Regions from separate parts of the Paenibacillus sp. J31P190 genome, predicted to be linked through region 2. Evidence: riboswitches for the same ligand, from Rfam matches in the RefSeq annotation. Region 2 holds a riboswitch; the other holds the start of a gene.

Region 1 (9,676 bases), on a different contig from region 2:
ATAGCGATTCTGATGCCGCTGCTCGAAGGCTTGGACGGTGTTCAAAAAATGAGCAAAAGCTTGCGAAATTACATTGGCATCGATGAGCTTCCTAACGAAATCTTCGGCAAAACGATGTCGATTCCGGATTCGCTCATGACCAAATACTACGAATTAACAACGACCATCTCGAATGATTCGCTGAATGATCTCAAACGAGGGCTAGAAGCAGGTGCCATCCATCCGAGAGATGCCAAGATGAAGCTGGCTAAGGAATATGTGCACATGTATCATGGTGCGCAGGCGGCAGAAGAGGCAGAGCAGCATTTCATCACTGTATTCCAAAAGCGAGCTTTGCCCGAAGACATCGAAGAAATGACACTAAGCATCAGCCAGTTGGAAGAAGGTCAAATCTCCATCATTAAGCTTCTTGTTTCACTCGAGCTGCAAGCCTCTAATGGGGAAGCAAGACGCAGTGTGGAACAAGGGGCAGTGAAGATCAATGAACAGAAGATCATGCAAATTCATGAACAAATAACCCCAAAGGATGGGGATATTATTCAGGTGGGGAAACGGAAATTCGTTAAAATTAAGTTGATTTAAACGTAATGAAAAGGGCTCCTTGATAGCAGCATTCTGCTCCAAGAAGCCCTCTCTCTTTCCACGATCATAAAGTATCTATAGCCATTCTTTTTTACGAAATAATACATACATGCCTATGCCCAATGCACCCATGAACGCCAACACAATTTCATCGCCATGAGCCACATGAAGCCCGAGAATGTTATCAAAATTCATTCCGAATACGCCGGTAATGAACGTCAAAGGCATGAAGATCGTCGAAGTTGCTGTGAAAACGCGCATGATTTCATTCGCTCGGTTAGCGACGCTAGACTGATAGGCTTCTCGTAAGTTACCCATGAGATCGCGCAGCGTATCAAACGTATCCACGATCTTTACGGCATTTTCATAAATGTCTCCGAAATATTTTTGCAGCTGATGGTCAATCAGTCTAAGCTCTTTCTTGCCAAGTGTTCCAATGACATCGCGCTGAGGAACCAGCACTTTTTTGAGCCATAGAATCTCTGAACGAAGACCGATAATTTCATTCAAATGCGACTTCTTCGTTGCCACCAGGATGTCTTCTTCCAGCTTTTCAATCTTGGCCTCGATACGGTCACCGACCGCCACATAATTATCGACGACAAGATCGACCAGATGGTATAGGAAACGATCGGCGCTGTTTACTTCCTCTTCCCAGAGAAAAGGTTTCAAAGCTCGAAGTTCATTAATTTTTTGTCTAGTAACGGTAATAATGACATGTTTGCTTAGAAATAGATTAAGTGCGCGAAGGAAAATTTCTTCATCATCAAATCGAATACTATTAATAACGATAAAATAATGGGAATCGTAGAACTCAATTTTGGGACGTTGTTCCTCTTCGCTTAAGCAATCCTCCACGGCCAAATCATGAAGATGGAACAAAGGTTGAAGGATCTCTAAGTCCTCTACCCCTGCATCAATCCAATAAAAGCCTCTTTCTGGAGGTGTTAGGGCGACAGTCACGTCATCAACCAACGTAAAAATGCCATTCTGAACCCACCGTGTTTTCATCTGATCCACCCCTTTGAATGGAATCAGCCGGTTAGTTCATCATTTAGAGCAAGGCTCCGGATGAAGGAATAACCGACTGCATTCCTACACTATTAAATTGTTTAAGATCCTTGCAGGTTCTACTCCTCGGTTCTCCGTCCAAACGTATGCCCTCCTTTTTAGTCCGTGTCGAATACTTGTCTAGTATAACCCTTCATATATCACGTTTCAAGCCATAAAAGTTTGCAGAAAACTGGTAAAGTGTTGTTAAGATAAAGTATGGGAATAACGCTCAGTCGGTGTCAAAAAAATAGCCGCCATGCTTACATGGCGGCATTTAAAATTTTGTTTTTAATTTCTTTGTAAATCTCAATTAATTCAGGATCACTGCGCTGCAGCAATTCTTCCTCACTGTTTGCACCGTAGATACGGCATAACAGGGCTGCAGCATCCTCTGCTTGCTGAATGGTTGGTTTTGTGGTTTCAATCAGAGTGAAAAATCGGTTTAATGAAGCAAAAGCGGAGAAGTTATCGATCGTTTGGGTTGACATAGGTGACCTCTTTTCATGAGATATGATTTATTAGTAAAGTTTTGTTATATATATTAGTGTTTTAATATCATATAACCCGTTTTTAAGATGGCTTAAACATTATTATTTGAGACATTTTGTATCAACCGTATCCTAAGGGGACAAACCGCTGCAAATTCTTTCGCTTGACAAGTGTTTCATGCCTTGACTTTGGGTGAATTTATAGTATGATAATTTTAATCGCATACGTTACATTTTCTTATCAAGAGTAGGTGGAGGGACTAGCCCTATGACACCCGGCAACCGACAAACCTTTGCAAGCAAAGGGACGCACGGTGCTAATTCTTGCGGAAACGCTGTTTAAAGCGAATCTGGGAGATAAGAGAAGGACATTGACTTTGCTTTTCCATGGCCTTTCTCTGATTCCAGAGAAGGTCATTTTTGCATTTATTACCCATTTTCACCCATTTAAAACTTATGAAGAGGAGTGAACAGGATGCCGATCAAGATTCCTGACAACCTGCCTGCCAAAGAAATTTTAAACCAAGAGAACATCTTCACCATGGACGAATCTGTCGCGTATCACCAGGATATACGTCCACTTCGGATTGCTTTATTGAATTTGATGCCGACCAAAGAAACGACGGAAACGCAGCTGCTGCGCTTAATCGGGAATACGCCATTGCAGGTGGAATTCGTGCTTCTGCATCCTAAAACTCATACTTCTAAGAACACTTCCGTCGAGCATTTGGAAATGTTTTATAAAACATTTGACGATATTAAAGATGAAAAGCTGGATGGCATGATAATCACAGGTGCTCCTGTCGAACAGATGGAATTCGAAGATGTGAATTACTGGGAGGAATTGACGCAAATCCTGAATTGGAGCAAGCACAACGTCACCTCTACCTTGCATATTTGCTGGGCAGCTCAAGCTGGCTTGTATCACCATTTCGGTGTGCGAAAGTTTGCGCTCGAGAATAAAATGTTCGGCGTATTTCCTCATACCGTTCAGGTACCGAATACCAAGCTGCTGCGCGGCTTTGATGAAGTCTTTCATGTACCGCAATCGCGTCATACGGATATTCGTCGTGAAGACATTGAACAATGTCCGGATTTGGAGATTTTATCGGAATCTGAGGAATCTGGTGTTTATATCGCTGCAACGAGAGATGGGAAGCATATTTTCGTAACAGGACATTCGGAATATGATGCTTGTTCATTAAAATGGGAGTACGATCGGGATGTGAGTAAAGGGCTTTCAATTGATATCCCCAAAAATTATTACCCGAATAACGACCCGAGTAGACAGCCTTATAATACTTGGAGAGCGCATGCAAATCTCCTGTTCTCTAATTGGTTGAATTACTATGTCTATCAAGAAACGCCATTTGAACTGAATGCTAACATCAACGAAAGCTTGGCAAGCTCGCAATTGTAATTCGAACCCATAACCCTGAGGAGGAACTCCCTTTGTTGAAAATCGAAAGTCGTCTCGCCCAAATTGGCTCTATTGAAGAACCCGTTACTGGAGCTATCAGCTTCCCAGTCTACCAAGCTACTGCGTTCCGTCATCCGAAGCTTGGGCAAAGTACAGGATTCGACTATGCACGTACGAAAAGCCCGACACGCAAGGTGCTCGAAGATGCTATTGCTCAGCTGGAGTCAGGAGATGCGGGCTTTGCATGTTCCTCAGGAATGGCTGCGTTGCAGACTATTTTTGCATATTTCAGTCAAGGAGATCATCTGATTGTTTCCTTGGATTTATATGGCGGTACCTACCGTCTGCTTGAGAAAATCATGTCGCGCTTTGGTGTGACCGCTACGTATGTAGACACGAACGATTTAGATGGATTGGAAGCGGCTTACCAGTCAAATACCAAAGGGCTTGTCATTGAGACACCGACGAATCCGCTGATGATGATTACAGACCTTGAGCTTGTGTGTACATGGGCTCGTAAGAAAGGTATCGTATCGATTGTCGATAACACCTTACTAACGCCGTATCTTCAACGTCCAATTGAGCTTGGTGCTGATATCGTCATTCATAGCGCGACCAAGTACCTCGGCGGTCATAATGACGTGCTCGCTGGTCTCATCGTGACCAAGGGCAAAGAGCTCTCCGAGCAGATGGCTTTCCTGCATAACTCCATTGGTGCCGTGCTTGGACCGCAAGACAGCTGGCTCCTTATGAGGGGAATGAAGACGCTTGCGCTGCGCATGGAGCGTCATGAGCAGAATGCAACGGCAATCGCTAAGTTCCTATTGGAACACCCGCTGATCGGTGAAGTTTACTACCCAGCACTTGAAACCCACCCTGGTTATGCGATTCAGAACAAGCAGTCGAGTGGAAACACAGGTATTTTCTCCTTTAAAGTAACGGATGCGAGACTAATTGAACCGATTCTTCGTCATATCGAGCTCATTGCTTTCGCCGAAAGCCTAGGCGGTGTCGAATCACTTATGACCTATCCGGCTGTACAAACACATGCGGATATTCCGCTTGAAATTCGTCAGCAAATCGGTGTAGATGACCGTCTTTTACGCTTCTCTGTGGGCATAGAGCATATTGATGATCTGATTGCGGATCTTTCGAATGCCCTCAGTAAGGCGCAAGCCGAATTGGAAGGAGATTCGCTATCATGAGCCATCCACAAGATGACAAACGTAAGCCGCATGGCAAATTTGCAACGAAGCTCATTCATTTCGGTGGAGAGATCGATGAAGCAACAGGGGCATCCAGTGTGCCTCTGTATCAAGCCTCAACCTTTCATCAAGCCGACTTAGAAGTCTCACCGGAGTATGACTATACCCGTTCCGGCAATCCAACCCGTCAAGCCTTGGAAGACTATATTGCATTACTCGAAGGCGGTACACGCGGATTTGCTTTTGCCTCGGGTATGGCAGCTATTTCATCAGCCTTCATGCTATTATCGCAGGGTGATCATGTCATTTGTACCGAAGATGTTTATGGTGGTACTTATCGCCTGCTGACAACGATTATGAATCGTATGGGCGTTGAGTCGACATTCGTTGACATGACTGATATCGCTCAAGTACGTGCAGCACAGCGATCTAACACAAGAGCCGTATTTATCGAGACACCTTCGAATCCGACACTCCGAATTACAGACATCGCCGAAGTCGCTGCTTTTGCTAAAGAGCATGATTTGCTTACGATGCTGGATAATACGTTCATGACCCCATACCATCAGCGGCCAATCGAGCTGGGTATTGATATTGTGCTGCATAGCGCAACGAAGTTCCTAGGCGGACACAGTGACGTTCTGGCTGGGCTGGCTGTAGTTGCTAACGATAGTCTAGGCCGCAGAATGAAACAAATCCAGAATGGCATGGGGAACGTACTCGGCATTCAAGATTCTTGGTTGTTGATCCGTGGGATGAAAACGTTGCGGGCTCGTATGGAAATGTCCGAAACTAGTGCCCGGAGACTGGCAAATTGGCTTTCAGAGCAGCCTGATATTGATGTTGTTTACTACCCGGGACTTCCGAACCACCCTCGTAGAGACGTTCATGAAAAGCAGTCTTTAGGCTATGGAGCGGTTGTTTCGTTCGATGTTGGTTCCGGCGAGAAAGCGAAAAAGCTATTAAGCAAAGTGCGTATTCCTCTCGTTGCGGTAAGCTTGGGCGCAGTGGAGAGCATCTTGTCCTATCCGGCGATGATGTCGCATGCCTCGATGCCGAAGGAAGTTCGCTTACAGCGCGGCATTACGGACGGTCTTGTGCGGTATTCGGTAGGTCTTGAAGATATCGAAGACATTATTGAAGATTTGGAACAAGCCCTCCGCGGTTAGACCTCCATGAATTCGAAAATTAGTCATATTTGAAATGGAATACGCCTTGGTAAAAGCAGCATATTGCTGCTTTTTTGGCATGAATATGGTACGATGAGTGGATACAAGCCTTCAGAAAGTAAAGGAGTGGGTAGCCTATGAAACCGATTGATCGCATTTTATATAAAGCACAGTCAGGCGGACGAATTGATGTAGAGGAATGTATTACGCTGTTCGAATCCGATCAAATAGAGAAGATTGGCGACACCGCTAATCAGATTATGAAGAAATGGCATCCCGATCCCGTAACGACCTTCGTCATTGGGCGGAATATTAACTATACGAATATTTGCGATGTATATTGCAGATTTTGCGCGTTTTACCGGCCACCCGGTTCATCAGAAGGTTACGTCTTGCCGGATGAAACCATTTTCCAGAAGATCCAAGAGACTCTGGATGTAGATGGGACCGAAATCCTCATGCAGGGCGGCACAAATCCGAACCTTCCATTCAGTTATTACACGAATATCCTTCGAGAAATTAAGAAGCGTTTTGATATTACGATGCATTCTTTCTCGCCAGCTGAAATTATGAAAATGAAAGATGTTTCAGATGGTTTATCTTTAGAGGAAGTCGTTCGTCAATTGCACGAAGCCGGACTCGATTCTTTGCCAGGTGGCGGAGCAGAAATTCTGGATGATCGCACGAGACGCAAAATTAGTAAGCTAAAAGGGTCATGGCGCGATTGGATGGACGTTATGCAAACCGCTCACAAAATTGGTATGCATACAACGGGTACCATGGTTATCGGTTTTGGTGAATCCATGGAAGAGCGCGCGCTTCATATGCTGCGTATCCGTGATGCGCAAGATGATGTTCTGTTCCAGAAGCTCAATACACCAGGCTTCCTAGCTTTTATTCCGTGGACATTCCAACCGGATAATACGAATATGAAGGCAGAGAAAGTCACGCCTGAGGAGTATTTGAAGACGTTGGCGATTAGCCGAATTATGCTCGACAACATTCCTAACTTCCAATCGTCGTGGGTGACGATGGGACCTGAAGTGGGCAAACAAACGCTGAGCTACGGCTGCAACGACTTTGGAAGTACGATGATTGAGGAGAATGTAGTCTCCGCGGCGGGTACAACGCACAAGGTCAACGTTAACTCCACGCTGCGAATCATTCGCGAAGCAGGTAAAATTCCAGCTCAGCGGAATACGAAATACCAAACATTGCGTGTGTTTGATGACGAATCGCTAGTTATTGATAAAGATTTCGTGATGCAAAACTAATAATGTAATTTGGAGAGCAGCTGCGCGGCTGCTCTCTTTTTTACTGCCGCTCCTTTTACCAAGTAGCCAAACAATAATTGTTCATCACCTGTGAACATATTCTCTTATATCTGTTTACCAAACTCAACACGTACCGGCATCACCAGATTTTAGCGGAACGTAGAAGCTTTATTTTGCTCAAAACCGCGTAATTCACGTTTTCGCGGAACGAGGAGCCTCTATTTCCCGCTTTCGAGGTGTAAAAACACGTAAAACGGCAAAATAGGGTTCCTACGTTCCGCATACGGGTCCCGTATCGACATAATCATCGAAATAACGGCCCCTCGTTCCCCGCGATCCTCAGATTTGCAGCCTAAATGTTCGAAATCACTCCACAGAGTTTCGCTTTCAAGTTTTAAGGTTATAGATTCTACAATTGATCCTCAGACGTCGAATGAGGTGACGCCCTGTCATCAAGCGGAGAGGGAGCAAGTCGAACGGATCATTCGTGAATACAGGCGGCTCGAGAGGATCAAACGGTTAGAAATCCGTCAACGGAGAGAGCTGAGCCTACTTGTGACCAACATCGAGATGAGTGGTCAACCTGGACGTCTAAGGAGCCTTATTCGGAAACAGTGACAGGTGCCAGATACTCGAAATTAACGAGTACTGCTTGGATTCGAATTGCTACGTCAGTGGCAGGAGCGGTGGTGACGGGAATTGCGTTTGGATTCTTTGTTCTTTCAAATTTTACTTGAACAAGTTATGAAAAAATTAATGTTATTTTCATGTTTTTTTCTGAAAAAGGAGTACAATTGAAGTAGTTCACAATTTAGACAAAAACGATAGGAAGTGATTCTTGTGAAACTATTCAAAAATTTTCTTCAAGGATTTTTTTATGCTTTTGTCTCCATTGGTGCACTTCCGTTCTTACTTATCAGAAGTATTTTTGAGTCATACTTAGGATAATATCTACAAAAAAGCCTCCAACTTGGAGGCTTTTTCTTTTGCGACTAGATGCTTTAGTTTGCTTCCTTAAGCGGAGCCGTATGAATGATCGTTTAATTTTTACCTGTCATTTTGGCTGTATACAGCGATTGATCAGCGCCAGAGAATAAGGTTTCTTTACTAGTTCCCGGTCGATACTCACTCAGTCCAATTTAAATGGTCACGGATTGTCCGTTTAATTCCTCATATTTAGATTGAGAAATTTTTCAGCGAATACGTTCCAATATTTCGAATACTTCTTCGGTAGCTTTCTCCGTAAAGATGATAATAATTTTTGACCGTTGAAAGCTAAAAGAGAGAAATGAAAATAGGGAGGAAAAAGTAGAGTGGTGCCATTTTAACATCATGATTGAAATAAAATATCTGCGGGATTGGAATATATGAACGAAAGAATTGACAAAAAATTAATGAATGGAAATGGCAAATTGTTCGTTGTATATCTGATTCCTATCGACCATATACTCTTAGGAGGAGGACGTATTGATGAAAGGAGTTAGTCTATGGAACTGTTTGCCATTGTTGTAATGAATGCCGATGAGGCCTATGTACGTTCGCTAAGCGCTCAGATAGAACGTGAGCTGCAGCTTTTACATATCGCTGAAAGTGGAGTAACTGCCCCATTTGATCTACATGATACACATGCGTACATTCGAATAGAAGTGAGGATGAATGAAAGAGAAATATCTTCTGTTCACAAAGAACTAAGGGAAGGACTGGCTGTCATTTTGGCTGATCATATCATCGCAGAGAAGGAATCGCTTATCTTGCGTGATTTGATTGTTAAAGAATTTAAATATGAAGCCATAGATGATTTGGAAGCCATTGAAGGGTACTGCAAGCAATCCATGTGTGCGGAGGCGGTCATTGAGGAATTGCCTATTTTGAATGGCAGCTCAGCAAGACAACGCCGCAAACAAATGTTATCGGAGCAGCTCGTGCAAACTCTGGAGGAAACCCCTCGGTTAAGCTTAGATGGCTTCCTTAAATTTCGCTTACAGGATTATACGGAGGAGCTGCGAGAGATAGCTGAGTATGCCATTGATGAATTCATGATGGATCGCCAGTATCAAGAATTTATTTCTCTGTTGCAGTACTTTGTTTATATTCAGGAAGCCAAGATCCCCGTTGCTCATCTTATACATAAAGGCGGGCATGAGTTTGTCATCCTGAATGATCAGCTTGAACTCATAGACGCGAATGAATTCGATACAACCTTTAAGCTGGAAGTACTTGAAAAAGATATTAATTTCGAGGACATGATTGTTAGCACACTCATTACGGTATCTCCGGCAAATATCTACATCCATACACGAGATCCCGAATTAACGATCATCAAGACGATTAGACAAATATTTGAAGATCGAACAACGGTCTGCTCCTATTGTCGAACTTGTGACATCTTCTTGGGTGAAGCCAAGAAACAAGATCAACTGTCCCCTTGACCTTGAGCGAAGAGGCAATTATAATAATGATCGAAGGCGTTAATATCAAAGACATG
Region 2 (9,676 bases):
TTGTAGAATTTCCCTCCGTTTCTCGAGCGAATCAAGTTCCAATGACATGATTGTAGCTACATTAGAGTCAGCAATCTCTTTCAACTTGGCGATTTCCTCGGGAACCGGCTTAATCTCATGTTCGATCACTGCTTTAATTTCTTCAGGATTGGCTATTTCCAATGTGAATGACATGTGAATCCCCCCTCGATTTGAATTACATTTGGACGTTGAACAGGTTGCCGAGTTTATACACCACATCGTCAGTGTCTGCATTGATGCTTGCAGCTTCGTTGATACTAGAAATGCTTTCGAGGGCTTTGATGTTTGCGTTATAGCCGATCGTATAGATGGGGACTTTATAGATTTCGACTAATCCCTTTATGTCCTTGAGAGAATGCCCTTCGTTTGTCTCGCCATCGCTCAAAACAAAAATGATTGGCTTCATATTCGGATTAACAGCCATTTCGTCTTGAATCATCTTTAGGGCTACAATAATACCGTCAAAGGTTGCCGTTCCACCACTCGCCTGGAGGCTGTTGACCGCACCGACGAACATGGACTGCTGATTTGTGTCGTACTTCGCGATCGGGAGTTTGATTGTTACACCACTGGAGTAGGAAACCAAGCCGATGCTGTTGTCTTTGCCCAAGTATTTCTGCCCCTTGAATAAGGACTCCTTGAGTCGATTGAGCGGCGCCCCCGCCATGCTTCCCGAAACATCCGTTACAAATACCGCGACAATTGGTTTGGTGCCATTCTTCTTTTCTTTCCATACTTTTTGAGCAGAAGCTAGAAGATTACCATCAACAGGTGCGAGTTCAGACTTGTAATCTTCGAGGCCGTTAAAGCCCTTTTCTTTCGCTGTTTTTTGGTATTTCTCTTGTGTTACGAATTCAGCAAATTTCTTTATTACATCGAGTTTATTCTGTGGCAGGTCCCCTAATGCATAGAGTGGGCTATCATGCCTAACGCCAAATGGTGTGAACACATAGCTACCTTTAAGGTCTACTGCGTTGACATATGTCTGATACTCCAAGACAAACCCGTCTAGAGCGCCAGACTTGGCAGCTTCACGCATTTGGATTGTTGTGGACGCGGTGAACGGTACATTGGATTGGAAATTCTCGAATCCTTTAACCGCTTTCTCCCCCAATATGTTGGAGCTGTCGAAGGTGTTCAGAGCAGTAACGAGAAAGTTCAGACCAGTAGAGCTGGCGAATGGATCGGTATATCCCATTGCGAACTCGTTATTGGAAATCGCTTCTGTGATGGTTTTGATATTCACTGACCCGTACTTCTCTACCAGAGCATCATGTTTTGCCTTTGAAATGACGATCCCCGGCACGTTTCCTACTAAACGCTTCGTAATTAGCTGAGTCTTGATACCATTTGCCTTTACGATTTCTCCCCATAACTCGTTGGATGGAGTGAAGGCGTCAGGAATGTATTTACGGGATTTGATATAGTCCGTCGCAGTACCAGAAGCAATATTACGTATCTTCACGGAAGCTGGTTTGCCGTTTACTTCAATCTTGGCTTGATTGAACTCCGTTGCCACTTCGGTTAACCAACCATCAACGCCGGTTCCCGACTTTTCTGTAGAGGAGAAGATCTCAACAAAATTATCCGTTGTACTTCCCACTGTTATTGGAAACTTCGAGATATCCGGAAGCGTTTCAGCTACATCAACCGGATTAAGGTCTATCTGTCCCTTTACAGGCTTATCCGTGGCAATAGATATATCGGAGTAAAGTTCGGATAAACGTTCCCCAGCATTTTCTGCTGCGACTTGACTACTTGATTTCCCAAGATTTGCAGTCAGTTTTACACCTGCATACACAAGTCCGAATGCTAATACAATGATAATACCCGATAGGAGGAACAAACCTCTCTTATTTTTCATCGAAGTCACCTCTTATTCCTTATAGTGTTTTGTTTGTTTTATCAACGAGTCTATTTCTTGCATGCACGGCATCTGTTCTATGTCAGCAAGTTCTAAACTGTCCAATCGTGAGATTTCCATTAAAAGTTTGTCTATTTTCAACAAAATTTCTTCGTTTGTACCGAGAGAATCTTTAACGAATGATAGGAACTCGTTATACACCATCATCTTTTCTGCGATGAGATCCGAAGGTAACCTCGACGATTCCTTGAGCATCACAATCTTGTACTCGTTCTCATCGAATACATGCATTCTGCCCAGTATGCTGCGAATGTTGAGATAGAACAAATTCTCTACTTCTTGCGACACGGAAGTGAATTTCTTATAAGTGAGTTCATTAGGATCAAACCTTTGATTTAAAAGTCCTAACAGGGTCTCCATTCTTTTTCTAAGGCGCTCTAGCTGCCGAAGGGCTAGCCCAATATCGCTCTGCAAAGTTTTGACTCCTTTATAATGAGTAAGGGCATCTATATATTCATTGTGAGTCCTGATTTCTTTCACTGGTTTAACTGACGGTAGCTTGAATATCAACACGTTGGTCGCGTACGATAGAGCGAGGATACTGGCAAAAATTATTGTCACACCTGAAGCAGTTTCAAGAGCGCTACCGCCGATCTCTATCCCTATAATCCCCGGTGAAAGGACCGCAATATTAAAAACCACTATACCTAAAATGATTACGACAAGTTTTAAATGATTTTTGCTTAGCAATTCTTACACCCCCTCGTTTCGAATTACGATTAATTTGCTTCTCCCGCCTCGATTACTACCTATATATATTAGCGTCATGTGCTCACATGATCATTTCGAACCGTTTTGTGCTGATTATCAACGGTATACCATTCGGACTCATACCTTCTATAGCTGCTGCAGATGTATCCTTGCACGGTGTTAGTTGACAAATATGTTTTGAAGTCTAAAAATCCAGCAAACTCAGGGATTTGCTGGATTGTTTCTAAAAAATAAATTATAAATAAAGTGTACTTCCTACAATTTAACAAACCAATAAGGAGCAGCTGCCGATGCAAAACTGCTCCTTATTCATTAAATTAAAGTTCTTAGCTGAACGGAAACTGTTTTTATTAATTCAGAGAACAAGGATGTTGACTGACATAATGTAAAATTTCCGTTTCATTCAATGAAGCTAAAATTTATACAATGGAACAAACTCATTATACTATATATTAACATTATTTACCATTTGTATCCAATATATATTTACTGTTCTATCTATTTTTCTTTACTTTAATAGATAAAAAAGGAGCTGCCGCGAAGCAAGCCCTTCAACTATAATCTTTCGTAAACGGAATCGCTATTTTTCGAGTATTACGAGAGAATGAACTGTATTCACTCCTCCACCTCCCATAGAACTCTGACTTACTACTTTCCATCCCTGGGATAACAATTCATTTAATTCTTCTAAATTATTTCTTTTGTCGGTCAAGTAACTAACAATTATTGCTTTTTGCATAATACACTCACAACTCCCTTTTAAACATATCTTAATGAAGCTATAGATCTCTGTTAGGGTGATATATTTTGTATAGCTTCAAACAAAAAAGATTGGATATTCTCAACATTTTTATCTATGGGTATAATAGTATCCAAAATTAATTCTCCATCAAAAAACTCTTGACCCAAATCCTTATAGTGTTCTTTTAGCTCAGATAAATTAGTTATTAATTGGTTAGGTAATGGATTGATGCTTCGTTTATCAAGTCTTTCTGACCAGGTTGATTCATCACTGCAGATACAATGTATCAAAAAGCGAAAAAGAACATCGAAGCAGATTTTGTTTCTTGAACCGTGCTCTTTAACGAAAACAGCAACAGAATCGTAAATATCATCCTTATGCAACACGGGTACTTTGAGTCTCTTACCCCAAGTTTTTAATCTATATCTTATTTCAGCTTCCTTGAAAAAGACTCCAAAAAATGGAAAAAAGTTCAAAATCAGTTGAATAAAAGCTAATAAAAAATACTTTTTGCAATTAAATATTTCTTTTCGAATTAGTTCCCTATTGGGAATCATACCCACTTACTAATTGAAAATATTTTTAGACTTCAACTCACTCATGAGTATATGGATGTTAATAGTAAAGAGTGAATTTCCTTGACATCAGAGTGCTTTATAGTATTATAAAAATAATCGAATATGTTGATTTTTCTTATCAAGAGTAGGTGGAGGGACTAGCCCGATGAAACCCGGCAACCGACAAACCTTTGTTAATCAAAGGAATGCACGGTGCTAATTCTTGCGGAAACGCTGTGCAAAGCGAATCTGGGAGATAAGAGTGAGGATATGACTTTGAGTTCTTATGACCTTTCTCTGATTCTAGAGAAGGTCATTTTTGCTTTCATGAACTAATTTAACTTGTTTAAAGGAGGGACAGGATGCCGTTCACGATTTCTAACAATTTTACGATGGATGAAACTGTTGAGTATCACCAGGATATCCATCCCCTTCGTAGTGCATTGCTAAAATTGAAAAATTCGACGATTGGTCTTGAATCCTTGCAGCAGTGCAAGATTACCCGCATAGAATGTTTTCGATTTGACAATGAGCTTACAGAGAAGCTGCAACTTGGAGACAAGACAGATATCTGCGGGCTAATTGCTATTACCACAACTACAGGAGCAGTTGGCTTAAGGGATTTTGCGATCCCTTGTAAAACCCTGAAGTGCGATTTAACTATGTGGGTTGCTCTTTTTCAGCGAATGAAAGGTCTGACTTTAATGGAATGTATGAACTACACTCAAGTAAACCAAGAGGCATGGGGACCCGTGAGATTAGAATTAATTGAGTCGGCATTAATGGATCTAATAGGAAAAGTTGTACTGACATTAAAAGACAACAAGGATAAAAGATACATTTGGGATCGAGCATACTTATTTGACCATACGCAAGCGTACATCTCATTTTAAGAAAAACATAATCATTTCAACCAAAAAATAAAATAAACCTAGATATATCAATTTATTGATTCCTCTAGGTTTATTCATAAGGTCTCATAGGGTCAAGGATTGGATTACTCCCTCCCGTTTTGTTTGACAATCATTTTGTATTTGAAATGTACAGTTTCACCTACGGTCGGTCTTTGTCAATCGTCAGCTATAGACTGATGATAACTAAAAAAGACACCCAGAATAAGGTGTCTTTTTCCAATCCTGTGGACCTTTTATACAGGTTATTTACACAGGAAACATTCAATGTTCTTGAATGTTCAACGGATTCAATGAAATCGTATATCGTTTTCCTTTCACAGTTAGAAATTCACTCCTAATCAAAGCATCGATCTGAACGCTGCAAAGCCCTCCAGAATGAGAATAAATCTCCGCTTGAACAATTTCGCCCTTATTCCAACTTATGTTCACCTCGAATCCTCCGCGTGCCCTCAAGCCTTTAACGAAGCCTGTCGGCCAAGCATCAGGCAGAGCGGGAAGCAAGTGAAGATATCCTTGATGGGATTGCAGCAGTAGTTCAGCAATTCCTGATGCAGCTGCAAAATTACCATCAATTTGAAACGGGGGGTGAGCATCAAACAGATTCGCATAAATACCCCCAGTTTGGTAATTTTCCGTATCATCTTTAACAAGCCTAAGCAGATTGGCAATTAGGCTATGCGCCCGATTTCCATCGCCAAATCGGGCCCATAATCCCACTTTCCAGCCGAGACTCCATCCCGTCCCCTCATCTCCGCGCCTATTCAAGGATTGCTGCGCTGCAGTATATAGCTCTGGTGTTGTATGCTGTGTCAACTGACGGCCAGGATAAACGCCGAATAAATGGGAGATGTGCCTGTGATGCTTATCTTCGTCCTCGAAATCCTGGGACCACTCCTGAAGCTGGCCATATTTGCCGATTTGCATCGGAAATAAGCGACTTCGTGCATCATCCAATTCTTGACGGAAGTCAGCATCCACTTGCAAAATAACTGATGCTTCCATACAGTTCGTAAACAAATCCCAAATGATTGACAGATCCATGGTGGCTGCCACGCTAACGCCGGCTTTTCCTTCTGCGGTCACAAATTTGTGTTCCGGAGAAGTAGATGGCATGGTAATCAAGCGTCCAGAACCGTCATCTACCAACCAATCCAGGCAAAAAAGCGCTGCTTCTTTCATAATAGGATAAGCATAACTGCGCAGGAAAGTGTCATCTTTGCCAAATGCATAGTGCTCCCATAAATGCTGTGTTGTCCACGGTCCACCCATCGGCCATAATGCCCAAACGGGATCTCCATTACCATAATCGCCGACAGGTGAGGCTTGGCACCAAATATCCGTATTATGATGTGCCGTCCAGCCACGAGCCCCATAATGTACATCTGCCGTTTTCTTTCCGTTTTGTGACAATCTTCCGATAAAACTGAGAAAAGGCTCATGGCATTCCGCAAGATTGCAGGTTTCTACCATCCAATAATTCATTTGTGCATTGATGTTAAGCGTATAGTTGCTGCTCCACGGCGGCCGTATTTCTTTATTCCAGATGCCCTGCAAATTAGCCGGTTGTGTGCCTGGACGAGAGCTAGCAATCATCAGATAACGGCCATAATGAAATAAGAGCTCGACCAGTCCGGGATCCTTGGCCCCATATTCGGATATCCGCTCTTCTGTCGATAAATCGGCTGGCGCAATGGTTTCACCCAAGCTAAGCTCTACTCGATTAAATAAAGCTTGATGATCCTCAATGTGTTTACGTCGCAGTGAATCATACGATTGCGCCTTCACCAACTCTAGCGATCGGGCGACAAGAGGCTCAGGATTCTTCCCCTGCTTGCCGGGGGATTTGTCATAACCGTTAAAGCTAGTCTCTGCCACGAAATAGAGAGTGACTCCCGTAGCTCCAAGAATATGCATGCCGTCATGATCGACTTGCAGCATACCGTCATCCAGCACTGCCCCTAGACGGGCTTCAAAACGTATCGCTTCTGCAGTTATAGGGTCACCGAATACAACCGGATTGTCGGTAGCATAGTAATTCGGATCCACATGTTCAGGCGCAGTTCCCTTAAGCACCAGATCATTTCCTATTGTATCCGTACGGTAATGGAGCTGACTATCCAGCCTAGCATGCAGATTCAACATACCCGTTTTGCTTGCTCGCAAACGAAGCACAATGACTTGGTCCGGATGAGAAGCAAATATTTCCCTGCTGTATGTAACATTGCCAATCCGATACTCCACACGTGATATTCCTTCTTGAAGAGATAGGCTCCTGTGATAAGATTGGTAAAGATTTCCGTGATCAAACTTAAGGTGCAAGTCACCAAGTGGCATATAGGATTGTGTGTAAGGACCCAACATTTCCTTACTCAGTTTTTCTGCTTCTATGAATTTACCATCCATGAGAAGACGGCGGACTTCTGGAAGTACTTCTTTGGCTCTGGGATTGTTACCGTCCTTTGGGGAACCGGACCACAACGTGTCTTCATTGAATTGCAAATGTTCGTTCATCACCCCGCCAAATATCATGGCACCGAGTCGGCCATTACCAATGGGCAGTGCCTCTGTCCACTTTTCAGCTGCAGAGAAATATTGAATTTTCATTTTTCTACCTCCTCATATTACTGGATATATTGGAAGTTAACTCTTCCGATATATACCCAAATTCCCTTCCCAGCTAGGGCATTTCGATTACCGATTTCCCTGCTGGTGATGGCATATTCCCGCTGTTTCATCTTCCCTATAGAAATTTAACAAGATTCTCCCTCTGCTCAATGCTCTAGTTGCCCCTCCTCTGATAGCGCTTTCTATATTTATACTATAGGATTCAATTTTCTAATAGATACACTTCGGAAATATACGTACATATTTCCGTTTTAAGTATATTTATGCTCTCATTTTTTATTGCGCCACCGATCAGAATCATCTTAAGTAATAATCAATTAGAGCACCGACAACTATTCCAATATTAATTTTCCATCGAACTTTTTATAATCTTTAAATACTCTTTGATGATGTCTTGCAAAAAGCTCACTTGAAGCTTCTGGTAAATTATCCAAAGGGTAAAATTCAGCATCTACACTTTCATCTGTCTCTTTTTCAAGAGTACCCGACCACATATCCACCCGAAATAAATATTCAATTACATGATGCTCGTTCCCCCAACGGTCCGTGAATGTTTGTGTTGTTGGAGAAGAATAAATAGCAATTAATGTTGCCTGAAAAACATCAAGCCCTGTTTCTTCTTTGACCTCACGTTTCATGGCATCAAACACAGATTCATCTAGTTCCATAGCTCCTGCTGGCATACCCCATTTTTTATCACCATGACTATTCAAAATGCTCTTCAGACAGCTCGATGATTTCGAGATAATTAAACTTTATTCTGATCTGTTCAACCAATGATCTTACCCCAAATATTTCAGTAAACGTATGGCTTACGACTATCATATTCATTCCAACATATTGAGCATATTGTACCGAATACAATGTTTTTTCACCTGTTAAGTAGGCATCGCATCCCAATTTTAACGCGTCGAGGATATTGTTAGTTGAGTTTCCAGCTCCCGTAATAATGCCCACTTTGCTTATTCGTTTTTTAGAATTCTTCCATGACTTAACACTTTCTTTTAATACGGTTGTTACCCGTTCATTCAACGCTTCAAACGTTAATGGCTCTTTGAATATACCTACTCCGGGTATACTCCTACCTTCATTATGATAAGAAGTTTGAATAATTTGGTTGACCTTTAAATCCCAAGCATCATGATGCGTAACGATTAGATCGACCTTGTTTGCAGCAGCTTGACGTACGATATCTGGTGTAATATTCGTTGAAAAACCAATACGGTATATCATCTGAGGACCAAAATTGTAATACGCATATTCTTCTCCTTCATCAAATGTTGGTCAATAAGTCACCGAAGAGTGAGTGAGTAGCTTCAATGAATTGATCACAGTGCATCTCAATTACACCACCAGTTCATTTATAAATTAATTCTATACATACCACAAATTTACTTTTGTTGCTACGCAATCTGCCCATTACTTCAATGAGTTCAAAAAGGAGCTGCTTCAAAGCAGCTCCTGAAGTATTGTTTCTCATAAGTTGAATCCCTCTCCAACTGACGGGCGTGTTATTTAGGCTGACGAATTCAACATAGAGCCTACCACTTGCGAAGAGCGATGATAAAACAAGCCAGAGCAGCGATTGAAGTTATCGTCCGTACATGATTCCAGGGCATCCAACCGGCAAGATATTCTCTCCACACCCGGGTTCCCTCGGAACTCCCTGAAGTCACAGAGGCTAAGGTATCGTTTAGCGGTACGTTAAATACGATTGTCACCAGAAATGTGCCGACAAGGATGAGCAGACTGCCTGTAAGTACATATGCTGCTCCAACCGTACCTAATTTGATGGATGAGGCTATTCCCAGGATGATGCTTAGAAAGGTTGTGCCCATGAAGACTAAGATAAATAACGATTGCAGGATAGTCGTATTGATGGACTGCATGGCAGATATGCCTTGCTCTGCCGGAAGGCGAGCGAGCGAGGTCATTACGAATGCCGAGAAAGTGAAAAATATGCCAGCAAGCAAACCGGATCCCATTGCGGACACAAAGGTTAAATAATAGAGCAGGCTATTCATGGGTATTCACCTCCAACTGCCTGTTACGGCAACAGTCTTCCTTCATTAGCGGGTACGATAAGGTATCGGGTGTGATTGGAAATCGCGTCAATGATGGTATCCCAGTCTTCATGGTGAATCTCATGACCTGCCCCCTCTAAGGACAGTAAAACCGCTTT

The links. A riboswitch is a leader RNA that binds a small molecule or an ion and turns the genes downstream of it on or off. The one in region 2 is predicted to bind S-adenosylmethionine.
Region 1: it holds a riboswitch for S-adenosylmethionine, as region 2 does, so the genes downstream of both, metA (homoserine O-acetyltransferase MetA) here and AC58U0_RS29390 (hypothetical protein) in region 2, are expected to answer to the same signal.

Annotation. Positions count from the first base shown of each region.
Region 1 covers NZ_JCAUAS010000012.1:48,070-57,745, forward strand. The annotation lists gene tyrS (tyrosine--tRNA ligase) at 1-582, shown strand, start outside; gene corA (magnesium/cobalt transporter CorA) at 658-1,593, opposite strand; gene AC58U0_RS20880 (hypothetical protein) at 1,896-2,123, opposite strand; SAM riboswitch class I at 2,359-2,487, shown strand; gene metA (homoserine O-acetyltransferase MetA) at 2,599-3,543, shown strand; gene AC58U0_RS20890 (aminotransferase class I/II-fold pyridoxal phosphate-dependent enzyme) at 3,579-4,748, shown strand; gene AC58U0_RS20895 (trans-sulfuration enzyme family protein) at 4,745-5,917, shown strand; gene mqnC (cyclic dehypoxanthinyl futalosine synthase) at 6,055-7,191, shown strand; gene ytxC (sporulation protein YtxC) at 8,679-9,620, shown strand.
Region 2 covers NZ_JCAUAS010000023.1:40,458-50,133, forward strand. The annotation lists gene AC58U0_RS29370 (toxic anion resistance protein) at 1-174, opposite strand, end outside; gene AC58U0_RS29375 (vWA domain-containing protein) at 197-1,885, opposite strand; gene AC58U0_RS29380 (hypothetical protein) at 1,898-2,635, opposite strand; gene AC58U0_RS29385 (hypothetical protein) at 3,449-3,955, opposite strand; SAM riboswitch class I at 4,089-4,218, shown strand; gene AC58U0_RS29390 (hypothetical protein) at 4,318-4,848, shown strand; gene AC58U0_RS29395 (glycoside hydrolase family 95 protein) at 5,131-7,473, opposite strand; gene AC58U0_RS29400 (NUDIX domain-containing protein) at 7,827-8,207, opposite strand; gene AC58U0_RS29405 (Nif3-like dinuclear metal center hexameric protein) at 8,200-8,727, opposite strand; gene AC58U0_RS29410 (anthrone oxygenase family protein) at 9,036-9,518, opposite strand; gene mle (alpha/beta fold macrolide esterase) at 9,542-9,676, opposite strand, start outside.